One region of the Pseudomonas azadiae genome, then DNA from elsewhere that is predicted to be linked to it. Evidence: predicted binding sites of a transcription regulator. Region 1 holds the regulator's gene; each other region holds the start of a gene.
The links. Region 1 encodes sigma-54, which starts transcription at its own class of promoters, with help from an activator protein. Its sites were predicted from a motif close to ANTGGCATNNANNTTGCTNT; they were not measured.
Positions count from the first base shown of each region.

Region 1 (7,335 bases):
CATGGAATCCGGTGTACGCCCAGCGCGGATCTGGCAGGGAAACTGGCCGGCCACACCCACGAATTTGGCCGAGGCGCGGGCGTGAAGGCCCAGCTTGTTGATGATTTCAATTTCCAGAGCGGGCATCGCGGCGGTGTTCCTTTCAGCTAAGGTCGCGGTGGCGGACCTGGACATTCTTGAGGGTTTTTTGCAGCACCTGGCCCAGGCGTTCGGTCAGGTACACGGAGCGGTGGTGACCGCCGGTGCAGCCGATGGCAATGGTGACATAGGCCCGATTACTGGCGGCGAAGCGCGGCAGCCATTTGAGCAGGTAGCTGGAAATGTCCTGGAACATCTCCTCCACATCCGGTTGCGCGGCCAGGTAATCGGCCACCGGCTGGTCCAACCCGGACTGTTCACGCAGCTCCGGCTTCCAGTAGGGGTTCGGCAAGCAACGCACATCGAACACCAGGTCGGCATCCACCGGCATGCCCCGCTTGAAGCCAAACGACTCGACGAGAAACGCCGTGCCTGGCTCCGGCTGGTTCAGCAGGCGCAGCTTGATGGCATCGCGCAACTGGTACAGGTTGAGGCTGGTGGTGTTGATCTTGAGGTCGGCCAGGTCAATGATCGGCCCCAGCAGCTTGGTTTCGTCTTCGATGGCTTCGGCCAGCGAACGCTGGGTGCTGCTGAGGGGGTGGCGCCGGCGGGTCTCGGAGAAGCGTTTGAGCAAGGTTTCTTCGTCGGCGTCCAGATACAGCACATCGCAATGGATGTGCTTGGCGCGCACTTCCTCGAGCAGTTCAGGGAAGCGTGAGAGGTGGCTTGGCAGGTTGCGTGCATCAATCGAAACCGCGACCAGCGGCTGCGCCAGCTCCGTGTGGATCAGCGCGCGCTCGGCCAGTTCCGGCAGCAGGCCGGCGGGCAGGTTGTCGATACAGTAGAAACCGTTGTCCTCAAGAACATTGAGAGCGGTGCTTTTACCCGAGCCAGAACGGCCGCTGACGATGATCAAACGCATGATTACTGCCCGCTCTGTTCATCCAGGACAACCTGGTACAGCGCCTCGTTGCTGCTGGCACTGCGCAGTTTGTCGCGTACTTCCTTGCGGTCGAGCATGCTGGCGATCTGCCGAAGCAGTTCCAGGTGTGCATCGGTGGCAGCTTGCGGGACCAACAGTACGAACAGCAGGTCGACCGGCGCACCGTCGATGGCATCGAAATCAATGGGAGCGTCCAGGTGCAGCAGCGCGCTGACCGGTGTCTCGCAGCCTTTGAGGCGGCAGTGGGGAATGGCGATGCCGTTGCCAAAACCGGTAGAACCGAGTTTTTCACGAGCAATCAGGGCCTCGAAGACATCTTGCATTTCCAGCTCAGGCACTTGGCTGCTGATCAGGTTGGCAATTTGTTCGAGGGCGCGCTTTTTACTGCCGCCCGGCACGTTCACAAGGGAACGGCCGGGGGTCAGGATGGTTTCAAGTCGGATCATGGGGGGAGAGTTAACGACCTGTACCTTGCATCAGGTGCAGATTCTTTTCCTTATGCTTTTTGAGTTGGCGGTCAAGCTTGTCGGTGAGCAAGTCGATCGATGCATACATGTCTTCATGCTCGGCATTAGCAACCACTTCGCCACCGGGAATCTGGAGGGTCGCCTCGATTTTCTGCTGAAGCTTATCGACCTTCATGATGACCTGCACGTTGGTGATCTTGTCGAAATGTCCTTCAAGCTTCTTCAGCTTCTGCTCGACGTATTCGCGCATTGGAGGGGTGACTTCCACATGGTGTCCACTGATGTTGACTTGCATACAGCTTCTCCTTCGTTGCCAGTGCATAAAGCGGCAGGTAAGGAATACCTGCCACTGGAACGCTGTGGCCCGCCCGTCACATCAAACGCTTACGCTCGCTGGAAGGCGCGATCCCGAGGGATTCGCGGTACTTGGCGACGGTTCGACGGGCGACCTGAATGCCTTGTGCCTCCAGTAAACCAGCGATCTTACTGTCACTCAATGGCTTTTTCTGATTTTCCGCAGCAACCAGTTTTTTGATGATCGCGCGGATCGCCGTGGACGAGCATTCGCCGCCTTCGGAGGTGCTCACATGGCTTGAGAAAAAGTATTTCAGCTCATATATGCCCCGCGGGGTATGCATGAATTTTTGCGTCGTCACCCGGGAAATCGTCGATTCGTGCATGCCTACCGCCTCGGCGATGTCATGCAGCACCAGCGGTTTCATCGCTTCGTCGCCATATTCCAGAAAGCCGCGCTGATGCTCGACGATCTGGGTGGCGACTTTCATCAGGGTTTCGTTGCGGCTTTGCAGGCTCTTGATGAACCAGCGCGCTTCCTGCAACTGGTTACGCATGAAGGTATTGTCGGCGCTGGTATCGGCGCGGCGCACAAAACCGGCATATTGCGGGTTGACGCGCAGGCGCGGCACCGACTCCTGGTTCAACTCCACCAGCCAGCGCTCGTTGTCCTTGCGCACGATCACGTCCGGTACGACGTATTCAGCTTCGCTTGACTCGATCTGCGAACCGGGGCGCGGGTTGAGGCTCTGTACCAGCTCGATGACCTGGCGCAGGTCGTCTTCCTTGAGCTTCATGCGGCGCATCAACTGGCTGTAGTCGCGGCTGCCCAGCAGGTCGATATAATCGGTGACCAGGCGCTGGGCTTCGGCGAGCCAAGCGGTCTTGGCCGGCAACTGGCGCAGTTGCAGCAGCAGGCATTCGCTGAGATTGCGCGCGCCGATACCGGCGGGCTCGAATTGCTGGATGCGGTGCAGGACGGCTTCGATTTCGTCCAGCTCGATATCGAGCTCCGGGTCGAATGCCTCGAGGATTTCCTCAAGCGTCTCGTCCAGGTAGCCCTGATTGTTGATGCAGTCGATCAGGGTCACGGCGATCAAGCGATCGGTGTCCGACATCGGAGCAAGGTTCAGTTGCCACAGCAAGTGGCTCTGCAAGCTCTCGCCAACCGAAGTGCGGGTGGTGAAGTCCCACTCGTCATCGTCATTGCTGGGCAGGCTGCTGGCGCTGGTCTGGTAGACGTCTTCCCAGGCGGTGTCGACGGGAAGTTCGTTGGGAATGCGTTCGTTCCAGTCGCCTTCCTCAAGGTTGTCCACCGTTGGGGCGGTTTCCTGGTAGGAGGGTTCCTGCACGTCGGAATTGGGTTTTTGCTCGATGTTGTCGGCCAGTGGGTCTGCATTATCGAAGTCGTCGCCTTCTTCCTGGCGTTCGAGCATCGGATTGGATTCCAGGGCCTCCTGGATTTCCTGTTGCAGGTCCAGGGTCGACAATTGGAGCAGGCGGATGGCCTGTTGCAGCTGCGGTGTCATCGTCAGCTGCTGGCCCATTCTCAGGACTAGCGATGGTTTCATGGCAGGGGCTTAACACCTTATTCGCCGGCGCAATGCGCCATCCACGACAGGGCGCGTGAGCGCCAAACATAAGCAAATTATATGCCTGATATCGGGGGCTTTGCCTAGAGCGCGGTAACAATAAAAATCCGGAGGTTTTCATTGACTCCCGCACACGTTGGCAAACGGTCTTCCACCGCCTTTTTCAAACAGGCAGGCTTACAGGCGGAACTCATGACCCAGGTACACTTCCTTGACCAGCTCGTTGGCCAGGATGGTGGCGGAATCGCCTTCGGCGATCAGCTGGCCATCGTTGACGATGTACGCGGTTTCGCAGATATCGAGCGTCTCACGGACGTTGTGGTCGGTGATCAGCACGCCAATGCCCTTGGCCTTGAGGTGATGGATGATCTGCTTGATGTCGCCGACAGAAATTGGGTCGACGCCGGCAAACGGTTCGTCCAGCAGGATGAACTTGGGTGCGGTGGCCAGGGCGCGGGCGATTTCCACACGGCGACGCTCACCGCCGGAGAGGCTCATGCCGAGGTTGTCGCGAATGTGGTTGATGTGGAATTCCTGCAGCAGGCTTTCCAGCTCCTTGCGGCGGCCGTCACGGTCGAGTTCCTTGCGGGTTTCGAGGATGGCCATGATGTTGTCGGCGACCGACAGTTTGCGAAAGATCGACGCTTCCTGCGGCAGATAGCCAATACCGGCGCGGGCGCGGCCATGCATCGGCTGGTGGCTCACGTCCAGGTCATCGATCAATACACGGCCCTGGTCCGCCTGGACCAGGCCGACGATCATATAGAAGCAGGTGGTCTTGCCGGCGCCGTTGGGGCCGAGCAAGCCGACGATCTGGCCGCTGTCGATCGACAGACTGACGTCGCGCACGACCTGACGGCTTTTATAGGCTTTGGCCAGGTGCTGGGCTTTCAGGGTTGCCATTACTCGGCCTTCTTCTTCGGCTGGATAACCATGTCGATGCGTGGGCGCGGTGCGCTGACCTTGGTGCCGTTGGCGCGGCCCGCCTGCGCGACCTGGGTCTGGGTGTTGTAAACGATCTTCTCGCCTTCGGTCGAGTTGCCGTCGGCGCTGAGGACCTTGGCCTGGTCGATCAGGACGATGCGATTCTGCTGCGCGTGGTACTGGATGGTCTTGCCATAGCCTTTCATCGGGCCGGGATCTTCTGCCTTTTGCTTCTGTTCGAAGTAGGCAAGGTTGCCGACAGAGGTCACGACATCGATGTCGCCTGCCGCGGTACGCGTCAGCGTCACCGTGTTACCGGTGATCTTCATCGAGCCCTGAGTGATGATCACGCCGCCTGTATAGGTGGCGACGCCTTGCTTGTCATCGAGCTGCGCATCGTCAGCCGAAATGTGGATCGGCTGCTGGCTATCGTTCGGCAGAGCCCAGGCGCTCACGCTTCCCAGTACTGCGCCCAGGCCGAGCAAAATAGGGAGAGTTTTAACGAGCCTCATACTGTCCTCTTACGTTCGATAGCAGGTGTATCCTGCTTTCTTTCAAATACGCTTTCATTCCCTTGCCAGTCGATACACCGCCAGCGCCGTCGATTCTAACGTCTTGCTCGGTCTGCGCATATTGCTTCTGTGGGAATACGGTCATGCGACTGCTGGTAATCACGGTGTCGCGGTTTTTATCGTCAGTGCGCGCAACGCGCACCGAATCGATCAGTTCCACCTCGGTACCGTCCGGGTTGACCTCGCCACGCTTGCTGGTGACGTGCCACGGGAACTCGGTGCCGCGGTAAATGTTCATGTCGGGGTTGGTCAGCAGCGTGATTTCGCTGGCTTTGACATGCTCGACCTTGTCCGAGGTCATCTCGTACTGCACTTTGCCATCAGGCAGGAACTGCACGCTCCTGGCATTGGTGGCGTAATAGTCGATAGTACCTTCGTCAACCTGCGCAGCAGGCTGGTCGAGAAAGCGCTCCGGGCTGATATTCCAGTAGCCCACCGCCAGGAACAGCGCGGCGATGACCCCGAATAGCAGGAAGTTGCGAATCTTTTTGCTCAGCATAAAACGCTCTATAAGTAGGCGGCGTGGGCCGCTTCAAGGCTGCCCTGGGCACGCAGGATCAGCTCGCAGAACTCGCGGGCGGCGCCTTCACCGCCACGGGCGGTGGTGATGCCATGGGCGTGCTCGCGAACAAACGCCGCCGCATTGGCGACGGCCATGCCCAGGCCCACTCGGCGAATCACCGGCAGGTCGGGAAGGTCGTCGCCCAGGTAGGCGACCTGCTCATAGCTTAGGTTGAGTTGGCCAAGAAGCTCGTCCAGGACCACCAGTTTATCCTCGCGGCCCTGATACAGGTGAGCAATTCCCAGGTTTTGTGCGCGGCGTTCCACAACGGGTGTCTTTCGGCCGCTGATAATCGCCGTTTGCACGCCCGCCGCCATCAGCATCTTGATGCCTTGGCCGTCCAGGGTGTTGAAGGTTTTGAACTCGCTGCCGTCTTCGAGGAAATACAGGCGGCCATCGGTCAGTACGCCGTCAACGTCGAAAATCGCCAGCTTGATGTTCTTGCCGCGTTGCAACAGGTCGTTGCTCATCTACATCACTCCCGCACGCAGCAAGTCGTGCATGTTCAAGGCGCCAATGGGGTGGTTTTCGCCATCGACGACCACCAGCGCAAGTATTTTGCTGTCTTCCATGATCTTCAGCGCTTCGGCTGCAAGCATGTCGGGGCGTGCAGTCTTGCCCTGTGGGGTCATGACTTCATCAATGGTTGCCGTCTGGATGTCGAGGTTGCGATCCAGCGTGCGGCGTAGATCGCCGTCGGTGAAAACCCCGGCCAGGCGGCCATCAGACTCCAATATCACGGTCATGCCCAGACGTTTGAGGGTCATTTCCATCAGTGCGTTTTTGAGCAGGGTGCCGCGCTGGACGTGGGGCAATTCATCGCCCGAGTGCATGACGTTTTCAACTTTCAACAGCAAGCGACGGCCCAGGGCGCCGCCCGGGTGGGAAAACGCGAAGTCCTCAGCGGTAAACCCGCGGGCTTCCAGCAGCGCCACGGCCAGGGCGTCGCCCATGACCAGCGCGGCGGTGGTGGAAGAGGTCGGCGCCAGGTTCAGCGGGCAGGCCTCATGGGCCACGTGAACGTTAAGGTTCACTTCGGCGGCCTTGGCCAGCGTCGATTCAGGGTTGCCGGTGACGCTGATCATCTGGATGCCCAGGCGCTTGATCAGAGGCAGCAGGGTCACGATTTCGTTGGTGGTGCCGGAGTTCGACAGTGCCAGGATGATATCGTCCTTGGTGATCATGCCCATGTCGCCGTGGCTGGCCTCGGCCGGGTGTACGAAGAACGCGGTAGTCCCGGTGCTGGCCAGGGTAGCGGCTATCTTGTTGCCGACGTGACCCGACTTGCCCATGCCGACCACGACCACGCGCCCCTTGCTGGCCAAAATCATCTCGCAGGCGCGTACGAAATCTGCGTCGATATGGGCCAGCAAGCCCTCTACGGCTTCAAGCTCAAGGCGGATGGTGCGTTGCGCGGATTGAATAAGGTCGCTGGATTGGCTCATGTCTGAAATCGTATAGCCTGACGAAAAGTCGGCGATTATAGCTGTAATGATCAATTCCCTCACGCAAGTTCGTCAGGGTTTATGCGCGATGCGCGTGAGATTCATCCCAAGCCACGTTTTTTCCCTGTCTGCAATCTGAACTAGCGCTGTTCCGGCCTTGGGCGCCTTGTACGAGCAGTGATATAGTTCGCCGCCAGTTCGGTCCGCCCTGCCCATGCGGCAACTATTGCGCAGCAATTGCACAAGCGTTGCAAACGTTTGTCGCAAGTGTGGTGTCTGAGTGAAAGGCTGCATCCCAAGGAGTTTAGATGAGTGCCGATAACGCCTACGCGGTCGAGCTGAAGGGTCTGTCCTTCAAGCGCGGGACGCGCAGCATCTTCAATAACGTCGATATCCGCATTCCCCGCGGTAAAGTCACGGGCATCATGGGGCCTTCCGGTAGCGGCAAGACCACCCTG
Region 1 is NZ_JAHSTY010000001.1:231,697-239,031, reverse strand. It holds gene KVG91_RS01100 (HPr family phosphocarrier protein) at 1-126, opposite strand, end outside; gene rapZ (RNase adapter RapZ) at 143-1,000, opposite strand; gene ptsN (PTS IIA-like nitrogen regulatory protein PtsN) at 1,003-1,467, opposite strand; gene hpf (ribosome hibernation-promoting factor, HPF/YfiA family) at 1,478-1,783, opposite strand; gene KVG91_RS01080 (RNA polymerase factor sigma-54) at 1,860-3,353, opposite strand; gene lptB (LPS export ABC transporter ATP-binding protein) at 3,552-4,277, opposite strand; gene lptA (lipopolysaccharide transport periplasmic protein LptA) at 4,277-4,810, opposite strand; gene lptC (LPS export ABC transporter periplasmic protein LptC) at 4,797-5,369, opposite strand; gene KVG91_RS01060 (KdsC family phosphatase) at 5,378-5,902, opposite strand; gene KVG91_RS01055 (KpsF/GutQ family sugar-phosphate isomerase) at 5,903-6,877, opposite strand; gene KVG91_RS01050 (ATP-binding cassette domain-containing protein) at 7,186-7,335, shown strand, end outside.

Region 2 (7,335 bases), on a different contig from region 1:
AGCCGCTGATGTCGGTGGAGTACTGCGTGCAGGCTCACCTCAGCGAACCCGAAGCGCCGGTGCACTATGTGGAAAACGGCCTGATCAATTCGCTGTTCGGCCTGTTGTGCTGGGACGCGATTTTTGCACCGTTGCCGGGGGCGTTTTTCCACCCATTCCAACGGGGCCCCGTGGACCTGCACAGTGAAGACTTCCACCATCGCCGCGCGCCGCTGTTCGCCGCGTGTTTCGAGCAGTTGCAGGACGAGCGCTACAAAGCCACCATCCGCCGGCGCTACCGCGAAAAGTGGGGGATCCAGTCGCCTTTCGTGTTCTGGAACCTGCTCAATGAAGAACTGTTGGAACAGGCATTGGCCTGCCTGCCCGCCGCACATCTGGGTTATTGGTTCGAGCGGCTGCTGCTGGATATCCGCGCCAACCGCGCCGGCTTGCCCGACCTGATCCAGTTCTGGCCGGCGCAAAAGACCTACCGCATGATCGAGGTCAAGGGCCCTGGCGATCGCCTGCAAGACAACCAGCTGCGCTGGCTGGAGTTCTGCGGCGAATACCAGATGCCCGTAACGGTCTGCTATGTGCGCTGGGCGCAGTCCCTTTGAGCTACAGCGTTGCCGTGCGCGCATTGTGCGAGTTCACGGCGAAGGTCGGCGACCTGGACCTGCGCTTTACCCCATCCCCCAGCGCCCAGGAAGGCATTGTCGGCCACCGCACCGTCGCCTCGCGGCGCAGCGCGCATTACCAGAGTGAGGTTGCGCTTGAAGGCGAATACCAGCAACTGAAGGTACGGGGCAGGGCGGACGGTTATGACCCCGACGCCAACCGCCTCGAAGAAGTGAAAACCTATCGCGGCGACCTCGACGCCCAGCCGGCCAATCATCGGCAACTGCATTGGGCCCAGGTCAAAGTGTACGGCTGGCTCATGTGCCAGAAACTCGGCCTGTCGGAGATTGACCTGGCGCTGGTGTACTTCGATATCGTCGGTGAAGGCGAGACGCTGCTGAACCAACGCTTTCAAGCCGCTGAACTGGAGCCGTTCTTCAACCAGCAATGCGCGCTGTTCCTGGGTTGGGCCCGGCAGGAAATGCAGCACCGCGAAGCGCGCAACCGCAGCGCGCAAGCCTTGGCGTTTCCCCATGCCGGTTTCCGTCCCGGCCAGCGCTCGCTCGCCGAGTCGGTGTACAAAGCCGTCAGCACCGGTCGCTGCCTGATGGCGCAGGCGCCAACCGGCATTGGCAAGACCATCGGCACGATTTTTCCGCTGCTCAAGGCCCTGGCGCCCCAGCAGCTGGACACGCTGTTCTTCCTGACCGCCAAGACGCCCGGGCGTAAACTCGCCCTGGATGCCGCCCACGTGCTGTATGCCGCCAGCCCCGACTTGCAACTGCGCGTACTGGAACTGGTGGCGCGGGACAAAGCCTGCGAACACCTGGACAAGGCCTGCCATGGCGATGCCTGCCCCTTGGCCAAGGGTTTCTACGACCGGCTGCCCGCCGCGCGCATCGCCGCGTCCAAGGTGCGCCTGCTGGACCAGCGCAACCTGCGCGAGGTGGCCCTGGCCCATGACGTGTGCCCGTATTACCTGAGCCAGGAAATGGCACGCTGGGCCGACCTGGTGGTCGCCGACTACAATTACTACTTCGATTTTGGCGCCATGCTGTTCGGCCTGGCCCAGCTCAACCAGTGGCGCGCGGCAGTGCTGGTGGACGAGGCGCATAACCTGGTCGAGCGTGCCCGTTCGATGTACAGCGCCAGCCTCGACCAGTACAGCCTCAAGATCCTGCGCGGCACCGCCCCCGAACCCTTGAAGAAACCCTTGCAGCGCCTCAACCGTGAGTGGAACGCGCTGCACAAGGACCAGCTCGCGCCGTACCAGGCCTATGCCACGCGGCCTGAAAAACTGCTGCAGGCCCTGAGCCTGTGCGCCAGCGCCATGGGCGAGTATTTTAACGAGCACCCCGAAGCCCTCAGTGGCGACCTGCAGGCGTTCTATTTCGAGGTGCTGCAATTCGCCAAGGTCGCCGAGCTGTTCAACGAACACTTCATTTTCGATATCAGCAAGCGCCAGCTCATGGGCAAGCGCAGCAGCTCGACCCTGTGCCTGCGCAATGTGGTGCCCGCCGAATTCATCCGCCCGCGGTTGACCGCAGCGCGCAGCAGCACGCTGTTTTCGGCGACCCTCAGCCCTCGTCATTATTACGCCGACTTGCTCGGGCTGCCGGCGGATACGACCTGGATCGACGTGGAGTCGCCGTTCAAGGCCGAACAGCTGCAGGTGCGCATCGTCGATGAAATCTCCACGCGCTTCGTCCATCGTCACGCCTCGCTGGAACCGATCGTTGAACTGATCGCCCGCCAGTACGCCCAACAGCCCGGAAACTACCTGGCGTTTTTCTCAAGTTTTGATTACCTGCAGCAGGTGGCGCAGCTGTTGGCCGAGAAACACCCGCACATCGCATTATGGCAACAGTCGCGCGGCATGGCCGAGGCCGAGCGCCAAGCCTTTCTTGACCAATTCACCGAGCACAGCCAGGGCATCGGCTTTGCCGTGCTGGGTGGCGCATTCGGTGAAGGCATCGATCTGCCGGGCGCCCGTTTGATCGGGGCCTTTATCGCGACGCTGGGCTTGCCGCAGCTGAACCCGGTCAACGAACAGATGAAACTGCGCATGGGTGCGATCTTCGGCGCCGGCTACGACTACACCTACCTGTATCCCGGCATCCAGAAGGTGGTGCAGGCGGCAGGCAGGGTGATCCGCAGCCAGCAGGACCGCGGCGTGGTGATGTTGATCGATGATCGGTTCGGCGAGGCGCGGGTGCGCCAGTTATTGCCGAGCTGGTGGGCACCCACGACTGGCGCCTGACGATTTCAGACTACTTCCAGGTAAGAGCTGTGAATCGCCTGGGCCAGTTCGCGCACTGTGTCGATGAACTGCGTGAGACGACTGTGCAGCCCGTCCGCCAGAATCTCTTCAATGCCGGTGTACCTCAGCCGTGCTTCGAACTCCGCCGCCAGCCGCTGCGCCGTGCGCCCGTAACTGCCAGGCAAATCCGCGAGGATATGACTCAACTCCTCGATACACGCATGCAACGAGCGCGGAACATCGCGGCGCAACAGCAGCAGTTCGGAGACCGAGCGTGCATTCAACGCATTCGGATACAGCTGCGTATAAGCCTCGAACGATGACAATGCACGGAGCAGGGCGCTCCACTGGTAATACCCGCGTGCCGACAAATCGCTGACTTCCTCGGACTCTTCGCCGAACATCTCGTAGCGCGCATCCAGCAGGCGTAAGGTGTTGTCCGCGCGCTCGACAAAGGTACCCAGACGGATAAACCGGTAGGCGTCATTGCGCATGATGGTTCCCGAAGTAGCGCCGCGGAACAGGTGCGAACGCTGCTTGACCCAGTCGCAGAAATGGCTGATGCCATGCCGCGCCAGGCCGCCGGCGGCGATGCTGCGTATTTCCAGCCAGGTGGCGTTGAGGTTTTCCCACATGTCGGCGGTGATGCGCCCACGCACCGCGTGGGCGTTGCCGCGTGCGGTGCGCAGGCAGTTGTAGATGCTGGCCGGGTTCTCTTCGTCAAGGGCGAAGAAGTGCAGCATGCGCTCGGCATCCAACTGTTTATGACGCTCCAGGTAGCTCTCCAGGGTGCCGCTGCTGAGCAACGACATGGCCAGTTCATCCAGGCCATCGCTACGCCCGGCCTGGGGCATCAGCGACAGGGAGTAACTGACTTCAAGCATGCGCGCCAGGTTCTCGGCGCGCTCCAGGTAACGGGACATCCAGTAAAGATTTGCGGCGGTTCTACTCAGCATACTCAGCCCTCCACCACCCAGGTGTCCTTGGTTCCACCGCCTTGCGACGAGTTGACGATCAACGAGCCTTCCTTCAAGGCCACGCGGGTGAGCCCGCCGGGCACCAGGCGGGTCTCCTTGCCCGAAAGCACAAAGGGCCGCAGATCGATATGCCGAGGCGCGATACCGCTTTCGACAAAGGTCGGGCACGTCGACAGGCTCAGCGTGGGCTGGGCGATGTAGGCATGGGGCCTGGCCTTGATGCGCTGGCGGAAGTCCTCGATTTCGGCGGCGGTGGCGGCCGGGCCGACCAGCATGCCGTAGCCACCGCAGCCCTGGGTTTCCTTGACCACCAGTTCCGGCAGGTTGGCCAGCACGTGGGACAGCTCATCGGGGTTGCGGCACTGGAAGGTCGGCACGTTTTGCAGTATCGGTTCTTCATCCAGGTAGAAACGGATCATATGCGGCACATAGGGGTAGATCGACTTGTCATCGGCCACGCCGGTGCCGATGGCATTGGCCAGCACTACGTTGCCTGCGCAGTAGGCGGCCACCAGGCCGGGCACGCCAAGCATGGAATCGGGATTGAAGGCGTGGGGGTCGAGGAAGGCGTCGTCGATGCGCCGGTAAATCACGTCCACGGGCTTGGGGCCGTCGGTGGTGCGCATGAATACCTTGAGGTCGTGCACGAACAGGTCGGCGCCTTCCACCAGCTCCACGCCCATTTCCCGCGCCAGGAACGCGTGTTCGAAGAATGCACTGTTAAAGCGGCCCGGCGTCAGCACCACCACATTGGGGTTGTCCAGGCGGCTCGCGCTTTTCAAGGTCTTGAGCAGCAGGTTGGGGTAGTGGTCCACCGGTGCGATGCGCTGTTTGGCGAACACTTCGGGGAACAGGCGCATCATCATCTTGCGGTCTTCGAGCATGTAGCTCACGCCGCTGGGGGTACGCAGGTTGTCCTCGAGCACGTAGTAGGTGCCATCGCCATCGCGCACCAGGTCCACGCCGGAAATATGCGAATAGACGCCGCGGTGCAGGTCCAGGCCGACCATGGCTTTTTGATAACCCTCGTTTCCCAGCACCTGCTCTGCCGGAATGATCCCGGCCTTGATAATGCGCTGGTCATGGTAGATATCGGCCAGGAACATGTTCAGTGCGTTGACGCGCTGGATACAGCCGCGCTCGATCACGGCCCACTCGCTGGCGGGGATGCTGCGGGGAATGATGTCGAAGGGGATCAGGCGCTCGGTGTCGTGTTCATCGCCATACAGGGTAAAGGTGATCCCGGCGCGGTGGAACAGCAAATCGGCTTCACGGCGGCGCTGGGCCAGCAGTTCCGGCGGCGTGTTCGCCAGCCAGCGGGAGAAATCCTGATAATGCGCACGACACACGCCGTCTGCATCATTCATTTCGTCAAAGAAAGATCGAGCCATTCCAGTACCTTGTCAGTGCCGAGGGGAGCAGGGGGGGGCACTGCCGTTTCAAAAAACGCATTTTTTATGAGCCCGTGGCTGATGGTGCCAGCGGGCCTGGTCGTTACTTTCTCGTGAGGCCGGCTCTGGGTCAGGGGGTAACGAATGCTCCTGTTTTCGGGCAGATGAATGGATAAAGCAATGCCTGTGCCGAATCGCTTTGACGCGGATGATTTACCCTGCGGCAAAAGAACATGTTGTAGCGGGCGGGCTGTTGTGGAGAGCGGGCTTGCCACAGTAAGCCCGCTCGCCACAACAAGCCTGCCCGTCATAAGGGCAGGGCCCGCCCCAATTGGGTGCGAACAAACTTGAACTTCACCCACCGCCAACTCTTCTAATAGGCCTCTAACACGCGTGGAGTAGCGATGTGCCCAGAATCATCTCACCCGACACCCCGGAATCGAGCCTGACCGATCACAGCGAACACAACGCGAAGATCTTCGGCTCGCCCAAAGATCGCCTCGACTTCTACCGCCGCGAAATCCAGTACGAAACCTCGATCCTGGCCAACCGTACCGATGCCTACCTGACGGCGCAGTCGTTCCTGGTGATAGCCTTTGTTTCCGGCATGGGTAACCTCAACCCGGAGTGGGGCAAATTGTTTACTTTGGTGGTCCCGCTTTTCCTGGCGCTGCTGGGCATTCTCAGCTCCCTGAACGCCTGGCCCGGCATTCGCGCCGCCTATGACATCATTGATCACTGGCATTTCAAGCAGAGCGAACTGCTGCGCAGCGAACCGGTGATGGGCTTGGCCTACGATGAATCCCCGCTGTTTTCCGAGGTGGAGTCCAGCCACAAGGGCTACCGCAAATCCTTGCTGTTTTCCGTGCGCACGCCCTGGATCTTCATGGTGTTCTGGATACTGCTCGCCACGTATGCGGTGTACATCCAGTTCGATAATCCGGGGTCGTAAGCAATTGGAACTTCAGGGCCCCGCGCACGACCTTAGGTTTACGCAGGCTGCATTTTCCCGATACTGCGAAGAGGTGACCCATGAATACAAGCCACGATCCCCAGGCCAGCGGTGGCAACGGACCGGCACCCGCTACAGCCGCCGACGCGCCCAAGGACCCGGTCCCGGCCAAAGACCCCACGGCCAAGGAAAACGACTACAGTCCGGATTTCAAGTCTGAGCCTGAGCCCAAGACTGAAACCGATGCCGATATCGATACCCAAGGCGGTTAGAGGAGACGGTCATGTCAAAAGAACTCGATGAAGAACTCAACGACCCGGGTAATGAAGACCCGGGTTCGTTGATGGATGATGCAGAAGTACCGTTGAACGATCTGGATGAAGCGGCAGATGTCGGCAACACAGAGGACCAGGACTGAGCATCAGAACGCTCCCGGCCCGTGCCCGTCTGACGAGCACGGCCGGGTGCAGGGATCAGGAATCGATCCAGGAGTGCTCGGCGCCAACCTGTACGTTGAATTTATGCTGAAGCGGAAAGTAATGTTCCTTCAGCTTTCCCAGCTGTTTTCTCACCTGCATGTGTAGTGTGTCGGGGGGAGAGATACCGCTTCGCTTATAGGACTGGCGCACAGAATCTTCAAACTGGACTATTGGCCCGTGGGATTGGAGTTTTTGTTCGACCACTTTGTTCTCCCTGGTGATGCCATCTAAGCCCAGGTCGTACATGTCAGGTCGCTTCAGCTTAAGATTGTCGTTGAACAATGTCGGGCCGACCGTTTCAAAAATCTTGCGTTCGTAGGCCGTGAACTCGGGTGTGTATTGCACTTGACCGCCGGGGCCCTTGCTCACCGTAGGGCGGTTAGCCTGGAAGTAGGCCTTGTTGGCCGCGAAGCGCTTTTTCATCTCGGCGATCATGTCAGTAATGACCGGGTTATTCGCCTGCGTGCCGAAATTGCTGGTGTTATAGAACACGGTGTAGTCGGTGAGACTATGGGCGACCGGCCTGTTGAGCAGTACATCACTCGCGCCGGCATTCACCGCATCCGCCCCGACCTTGGCCTGGATGACATCATCCGTATCCAGATAGAACCCCCCGTATTTGTTGATGATCGGGTACCGCGCGACGTCCGAGGCGGCGGCCAGGTTTTTTCCTTGCCCT
Region 2 is NZ_JAHSTY010000002.1:1,582,022-1,589,356, forward strand. It holds gene KVG91_RS23570 (VRR-NUC domain-containing protein) at 1-596, shown strand, start outside; gene KVG91_RS23575 (ATP-dependent DNA helicase) at 593-2,857, shown strand; gene KVG91_RS23580 (alpha-E domain-containing protein) at 2,863-3,813, opposite strand; gene KVG91_RS23585 (circularly permuted type 2 ATP-grasp protein) at 3,816-5,225, opposite strand; gene KVG91_RS23590 (hypothetical protein) at 5,632-6,177, shown strand; gene KVG91_RS23595 (hypothetical protein) at 6,258-6,449, shown strand; gene KVG91_RS27845 (hypothetical protein) at 6,461-6,595, shown strand; gene KVG91_RS23600 (glycosyltransferase family 32 protein) at 6,651-7,335, opposite strand, start outside.
Region 2: KVG91_RS23585 (circularly permuted type 2 ATP-grasp protein) is a predicted target of sigma-54. The motif match lies at 5,400-5,419, and genes of this name have one in related genera.

Region 3 (7,335 bases), 1.1 Mb from region 1:
AGCGCGGGCCGTGGCGCCCAGGCCCAAGGCGAGCAGCGCCAGCGGTACGCAGAGGCATCTGCAGAACCGTGTCAGGGTGGGGCGTCGGGAAACCGTCGTTTTAATATCCATGATCAGTAAATAGCAAAGCTCGTGCCGTTTCGTGTTGGGTGCGCGTCGCACCCCCAAAGGTTTTAGCGTAGGAGTCTGGGCATGGCAGGAGTAATGGATTCAGTAAACCAGCGCACACAGCTGGTAGGGCAGAATCGCCTGGAGTTGTTGCTTTTTCGCCTCGATGGCAAGCAGCTATATGGCATCAACGTATTCAAGGTGCGGGAAGTGCTGCAATGCCCCAAGCTGACGATCATGCCCAAGTCCAGTCCGGTGGTGTGTGGCGTTGCCAGTATCCGTGGTGCGACGATCCCGATTCTCGACTTGGCCCTGGCCACCGGTTCGGCGGGTTTGCAGGACCGCGAGAACCCGTTCGTGATCATCACTGAGTACAACACCAAGACCCAGGGTTTCCTGGTGCGCTCGGTGGAGCGCATCGTCAACATGAACTGGGAAGAGATCCATCCGCCGCCCAAGGGCACTGGCCGCGATCACTACCTCACGGCAGTAACGCGGGTGGATAACCAGTTGGTGGAAATCATCGACGTGGAGAAGATTCTCGCCGAAGTGGCACCGACGTCGGAAACGATCTCGGTCGGTGTGGTCGATGCCGACACGGCGCACAAGGCAATTTCCCTGCGCGTACTGACGGTGGACGACTCTTCGGTGGCGCGTAAGCAGGTGACGCGTTGCCTGCAGACGGTCGGCGTAGACGTGGTGGCCCTCAATGATGGTCGCCAGGCGCTGGATTACCTGCGCAAATTGGTCGACGAAGGCAAGAAGCCCGAAGAAGAATTCTTGATGATGATCTCCGACATCGAGATGCCTGAAATGGACGGCTACACCCTCACGGCTGAGATACGCAGCGACCCGCGCATGCAAAAATTGCATATCATCCTGCATACTTCGTTGTCGGGTGTCTTCAACCAGGCGATGGTCAAGAAGGTCGGTGCCGATGACTTTCTGGCCAAATTCCGTCCTGATGACCTGGCATCCCGGGTCGTTGAGCGGATCAAGGCAGCAGATCACAGCTAGGGTTTTTTTCCCTCGCGGTCACACGTTTTTTTAGAGGCGGTATCAGTGTCTACAGGTAATTTGGATTTTGAACAGTTCCGGGTCTTCCTGGAAAAAGCCTGTGGCATATTGCTCGGTGAAAACAAGCAATACCTGGTTTCCAGCCGTCTCAATAAACTGATGGAGCAGCAGGGCATCAAGTCCCTCAGCGAATTGGTTCAGCGGATCCAGGGCCAGCCACGCAGCGGTCTCAAGGAGATGGTGGTCGATGCCATGACCACCAACGAAACCTTATGGTTTCGCGACACCTACCCTTTCGAAGTGCTCAAGAGCAAAGTGCTGCCGGAAGCCATCAAGGCCAGCCCGGGCCAGCGCCTGCGCATCTGGTCGGCGGCCTGCTCCTCGGGGCAGGAACCGTACTCGATTTCCATGTCCATCGATGAGTTCGAGCGGACCAACATGGGCCAGTTGAAGGCCGGCGCGCAAATCGTCGCCACCGACCTGTCCGGCACCATGCTCACCAATTGCAAGACCGGTGAGTACGACAGCCTGGCCCTGGGCCGCGGCTTGTCCCAAGAGCGCCTGCAGCGTTACTTCGACCCGAAAGGGGCGGGGCGCTGGGCGGTCAAGGCACCGATCAAGAGCCGTGTGGAGTTTCGCTCCTTCAACCTGCTCGACAGCTACGCCAGCCTGGGCAAGTTCGACATGGTGTTCTGCCGCAACGTGCTGATCTACTTCTCGGCCGAGGTGAAGAAAGACATCCTGCTGCGCATCCACGGCACGCTCAAGCGCGGCGGTTACCTGTTCCTCGGTGCTTCCGAAGCGCTGAACGGTTTGCCGGACCATTACCAGATGGTGCAGTGCAGCCCTGGGATCATCTACCAGGCCAAGTAATTCGTAGGTCAAGTAATTCGCAGGTCAAAAATGTGGGAGCGGGCTTGTGTGGGAGCTCGCTTGCCTGCGATGCAGACACCTCGGTTTTTCAGTTACACCGAGGTGACACTATCGCAGGCAAGCCAGCTCCCACATAGCTCCGCTCCCACATTTGTTTGCGGCAATCCTTCCTGAAGCGGCAACTCTCAATTGCCGCTTTACTGGCGCCACGCGGAAAGCCCTTGCCGCTTTTCTGGCATCGCCGCCGGCAACCTCCCCGCAAAGCCCCGGAATACGGGCCTCCCGAGAATTGGCATGCGCCTTGCTATACCCCTTGTAACGAATAGCAGGTCAGCCTAAAGGTTTCCGCCATGAGCATCAGCTTCGATAAAGCGCTCGGTATCCACGAACAAGCCCTGGGCTTCCGCGCCCAGCGTGCCGAAGTCCTGGCCAACAACATTGCCAACGCCGACACCCCGAACTACAAGGCTCGGGATCTGGACTTCTCCGCCGTGCTTGCCGCACAGCAGGACAAGACCAAGAACGGCACCTTCGCCTTGAACATGACCAACAACCGTCATATCGAAGCGCAAGGCCTGAGCAATGGTGACGAGTCGCTGCTGTATCGCACGCCGATGCAGCCGTCGATCGACCAGAACACCGTCGACGCCCAGCTGGAGCAATCGGCCTACGCCGAGAACTCGGTGAACTTTCAGGCCAGCTTTACCCTGCTCAACAGCAAATTCAAAGGGCTGATGTCAGCCCTGCGTGGAGAATAAACCATGTCCCTGTCCAGTGTTTTCAATATTGCCGGCAGTGGCATGAGCGCGCAGACCACGCGCTTGAACACCGTCGCCAGTAACATCGCCAACGCCGAGACCGTGTCTTCGAGCATTGACCAGACCTACCGCGCCCGGCACCCGGTGTTCGCCACCATGTTCCAGGGCGGCCAGAACGGCGGCGGCGATTCGCTGTTCCAGGACCAGGGCGCCGCAGGCTCCGGCGTGCAAGTGCTCGGTGTGGTTGAAGACCAGAGCAACCTCGAAGCCCGCTACGAGCCCAACCATCCCGCCGCGAACGAAAAGGGGTACGTCTACTACCCCAACGTCAACGTGGTCGAGGAAATGGCCGACATGATTTCCGCCAGCCGCTCGTTCCAGACCAACGCGGAAATGATGAACACCGCCAAAACCATGATGCAGAAGGTCCTGACCCTGGGTCAGTGATAAGGGGCGCCAAATAATGGCCATCGTTGATACCTCAAACAACACGGCAGTTCAGGACCTCTTTAACAATAAGGTCAAGACTGCAACGGACAACAGCAGTGTCGGCGACGCAGCCAAGACGGCGACGGGCAGCCAGTCGCTGGGCAAGGACGCGTTCCTGCAACTGCTCGTGACCCAACTGAAAAACCAGAACCCGCTCTCGCCGCAAGACAACGGCGCGTTCGTGGCCCAGCTGGCGCAGTTCAGCAGCCTGGAAGGCATCAACACCCTGAACGACTCGGTGAATAACATCTCGAGCAACTTCAGTTCTTCGCAAGCGCTGCAGGCGTCGTCGTTGGTAGGACGTTCGATCATCACCCAGACCGACAAGGCGCTGGTCGATACCAGCAAGAGCATGACCGGCTCGGTAGCCGTCACGGCGGCGACGGGCAACGTGTCCATCAAGATCACCGACAAAGATGGCAACGTGGTGCGCACCATCGATACGGGCGCCCAGAGCGCGGGCACTTCCGACTTTATCTGGGACGGTAAGAACGAAAAGGGCGAGGTCGCTCCCGCGGGCACCTACACCTTCACGGCCACTACCAAGAACGACAAGGGCGACGCCGTTGCCCTGGCCACTTCGCTGCCGGCGACGGTAACGAGCGTGACCCTGAGCAAGACCGGCGGCGAAATGCTGCTGAACCTTGCAGGCGGCATGGGCAGCGTCAAGCTGTCGCAAATTCAGACTATCGGTACATAGAGCCGGCTAACGACGGCAGAGGGAGAGAAACATGTCTTTTAACATCGGCCTTAGCGGCCTCTATGCGGCCAACAAACAACTGGACGTGACCGGCAACAACATTGCCAACGTCGCGACCACTGGCTTCAAGTCGTCCCGCGCGGAATTCGCCGACATCTACGCCGCCTCCAAATTGGGCACCGGCCAGAACAGCATCGGCAACGGTGTGAACCTGGCGGCCGTGTCCCAGCAGTTCACCCAAGGTGACGTGAACGGCAGTGGCGGCGTGTTGGACATGGCGATCCAGGGCGGCGGCTTCTTCGTGCAGAAGGGCAGTGACGGTTCGCTGGAATACACCCGCAGTGGTGCTTTCCGTGCCGACAAGGACGGCTACATCACCAACAACACCGGGACCTCGCGCTTGCAAGGTTATGCGGCGGATGAGAACGGCAAGGTCACCAAGGGCGGCCTCGTCGACCTGCAACTGAATCTGTCGAATCTGCCGCCGAAGGCGTCCAGCAAAGTGGATTCCACCAGCAACCTGAACTCTTCGGAACCGGCGATCAACCAGACCACCAAGCCGTTCGACCCGTCCGACACCAGCACCTTTACCACGCAATACAGCACCACGTTGTACGATACCCAGGGCAACGCGCACTCGATGGTCCAGTACATGGTGAAGACCGATTCCAACAAGTGGATGTCCTACACCACGATCGACGGGCGCAACCCGGATGGATCGACGCTGGCCGCCACGCCGCCTGTAGGAAAGCTGCTGACATTTGATACCGCAGGCACGCTTTCGACGATCACAACGCCGCCGGCTACCGTCTCCAACACCACGCTGACCATCGCTGACTGGAAGCCGGGTGCCATGGTCAACGGGGTTTGGACAGACAACGGCGCTGCTGCCAACCCAGGTGGTATTGCCGTCAACATGTCCAATATCACCCAGTACAATTCGGCCAGCTACCGCAACCCACCGGTCACCGATGGCTACGCCACCGGCCAGATCACCGGCCTGAAAATTGACGGCAGCGGTGTACTGTTCGCAACGTTCAGCAACCAGCAGAGCAAGGCCATCGGCCAGATCTCCCTGGCCAGCTTCAACAACGAGCAAGGCCTGCAGCCATCGGGCGGCACCGCCTGGAGAGAGACCTTCGCCTCGGGCCAGCCGGGTTACGACACCCCGCAAGCCGGGACCCTGGGCTCGATCGTGGCCAACTCCCTGGAGAACTCCAACGTCAACCTGACCAACGAGTTGGTGGACCTGATCAAGGCCCAGAGCAACTACCAGGCGAACGCCAAGACCATCTCCACCCAGAGCACCATCATGCAGACCATCATCCAGATGACGTGATGCATCGGCGCTCCACAAGAAACCCCTCGTAAGAGGGGTTTTTTGTGCGCGTAAGAAAACAACCGGCGACCCATAAGGTTATGCGCTGAATTGCCTGCCAAGGAACGCCCAGCCTCTGTCTTGCCACTGATCGGACCAGAACCTGAGAGGTTCGCCAATCAAGGGGCCAGATATGTCGAGTGTTGGGATGTTCGGATCAGGTGGCGCACGCGCAACGCCTGTGTCAGGTGCGGGACAATGGGCGTCGACACCGGTCACGCCCGTTGCCAAAGCGACCGCGGTCAAAAAGTTGCTCAACGAACTGTTTGATGCGCAGCAAGCAGGCAAGACCCAAACGGTTCAAGACACGCGCGATAAATTGCACGCGCTGCGCGAGCAATTGGGCGACGCAAAATTCAAGGAAATCCTTAACAAGCTGATCGATGAGGCGAATGAAGGGCTTCTTGAGTTCCTCAGGCGCCTGCTGAAGGCATTGTTTCCTGAAGAAGACGAGACGCCACCCGGACCGCCCTCAGTCCCGCCAGGTGGTGGTGGTGGTGGTGGTGGCCCGAGCATGCCGCGCAGTGATTTTGGCCCTCGGGAATCCATGAGCAACAAGCCCATTACGGAGGGGGCCAGGTACTTCAACTACAAACCTGACAACAGCAATCCGGGGAAAAAACCCGACAATATCTGGAGCGGCTTCAGTCAGGGGCCGGATGGCAACTGCGTCACGGTGTCTTCGATAAAGGCCGCGATGATGCATTTTGGCCAGAAACCAACCGACGTCTTCAAGGAAGTCAAGGAGCGCGGGGATGGCTATGACGTGACCATGCGCGATGGCTTCAAGCTGTATCTGTCCAAGGGCGAATTGCAGCTCGCCGCCCGGGAAGCGCGCTTCAAGGGGGATGATCCGCAGATGATGACGGACGCCAACTTCATGTACGCCGCGAGTGCCAAGCGGGCTCAGATAGAGGGTAACTCCGGTGGTCCTCGCGAAAACGATAGCAATGCCCAGAGAAGTTTCATGGATGCATTGAAGAGCTTGAACGACGGGGAGCACACGCGTGAGGGGTTGCATCGATTGGGCTTGAAAAACCACTACCGGCAAGGCAGCCATAGCGACCTGGCGGCGGGGAAGGTGGGCACCGTGGAGTACAGCGGCCATTCCATGGCGGTGATTGGCAATCAGGTGGAGTTGTGGGGTGAGCGCGGTGGCGCTCCAAGGCCGGGTATCGTGACGGTATTTGTTTAAATCGCCGGCAAAAAGAAAACCCCGATAAACCCAACTGTATCCAGGGTCTATCGGGGTTTTCAGCTCCGGGTAATCAAACCCGCAACCGGCTCAGCTTATTGGCAAGCTTCGCAATCCGGCTCATCGATGGCGCAGGCCTTTGGCACGGGGGCCGGGCCGGCTGGAGCAGCGAGTACCGAATCATCACCGTGGTTGCCGCCGCTGGACACCGCATTCAGCTTGCCGGTGTTGATGGTCGACTTCTCGGTGCTGGTCGCGGCCAGGGCACGGAGGTAGTAGGTGGTTTTCAGGCCACGGTACCAGGCCATGCGGTAGGTCACGTCGAGCTTCTTGCCCGAAGCGCCGGCGATGTAGAGGTTCAGCGACTGCGCCTGGTCGATCCACTTCTGACGACGGCTGGCGGCGTCAACGATCCATTTGGTGTCCACTTCGAAGGCGGTCGCGTAGAGCTCCTTGAGCTCTTGCGGGATGCGCTCGATCTGCTGCACCGAACCGTCGTAGTACTTCAGGTCGTTGATCATGACCGAGTCCCACAGGCCGCGGGCCTTGAGGTCGCGAACCAGGTACGGGTTGATCACGGTGAATTCGCCCGACAGGTTCGATTTCACATACAGGTTCTGGTAGGTCGGTTCGATCGACTGCGATACGCCGGTGATGTTGGCGATGGTCGCGGTCGGTGCGATGGCCATGATGTTGGAGTTACGAATACCTTTTTGCACACGGGCACGTACCGGCGCCCAGTCCAGGGACTCGTTCAGGTCAACGTCGATGTACTTCTGGCCACGCTGTTCGATCAGGATCTGTTGCGAGTCCAGCG
Region 3 is NZ_JAHSTY010000001.1:1,369,911-1,377,245, reverse strand. It holds gene flgA (flagellar basal body P-ring formation chaperone FlgA) at 1-111, opposite strand, end outside; gene KVG91_RS06180 (chemotaxis protein CheV) at 193-1,125, shown strand; gene cheR (protein-glutamate O-methyltransferase CheR) at 1,171-1,998, shown strand; gene flgB (flagellar basal body rod protein FlgB) at 2,349-2,756, shown strand; gene flgC (flagellar basal body rod protein FlgC) at 2,760-3,203, shown strand; gene flgD (flagellar hook assembly protein FlgD) at 3,220-3,945, shown strand; gene flgE (flagellar hook protein FlgE) at 3,977-5,284, shown strand; gene KVG91_RS06150 (hypothetical protein) at 5,457-6,518, shown strand; gene KVG91_RS06145 (ribonucleoside-diphosphate reductase subunit alpha) at 6,614-7,335, opposite strand, start outside.
Region 3: flgB (flagellar basal body rod protein FlgB) is a predicted target of sigma-54. The motif match lies at 2,287-2,306, and genes of this name have one in related genera.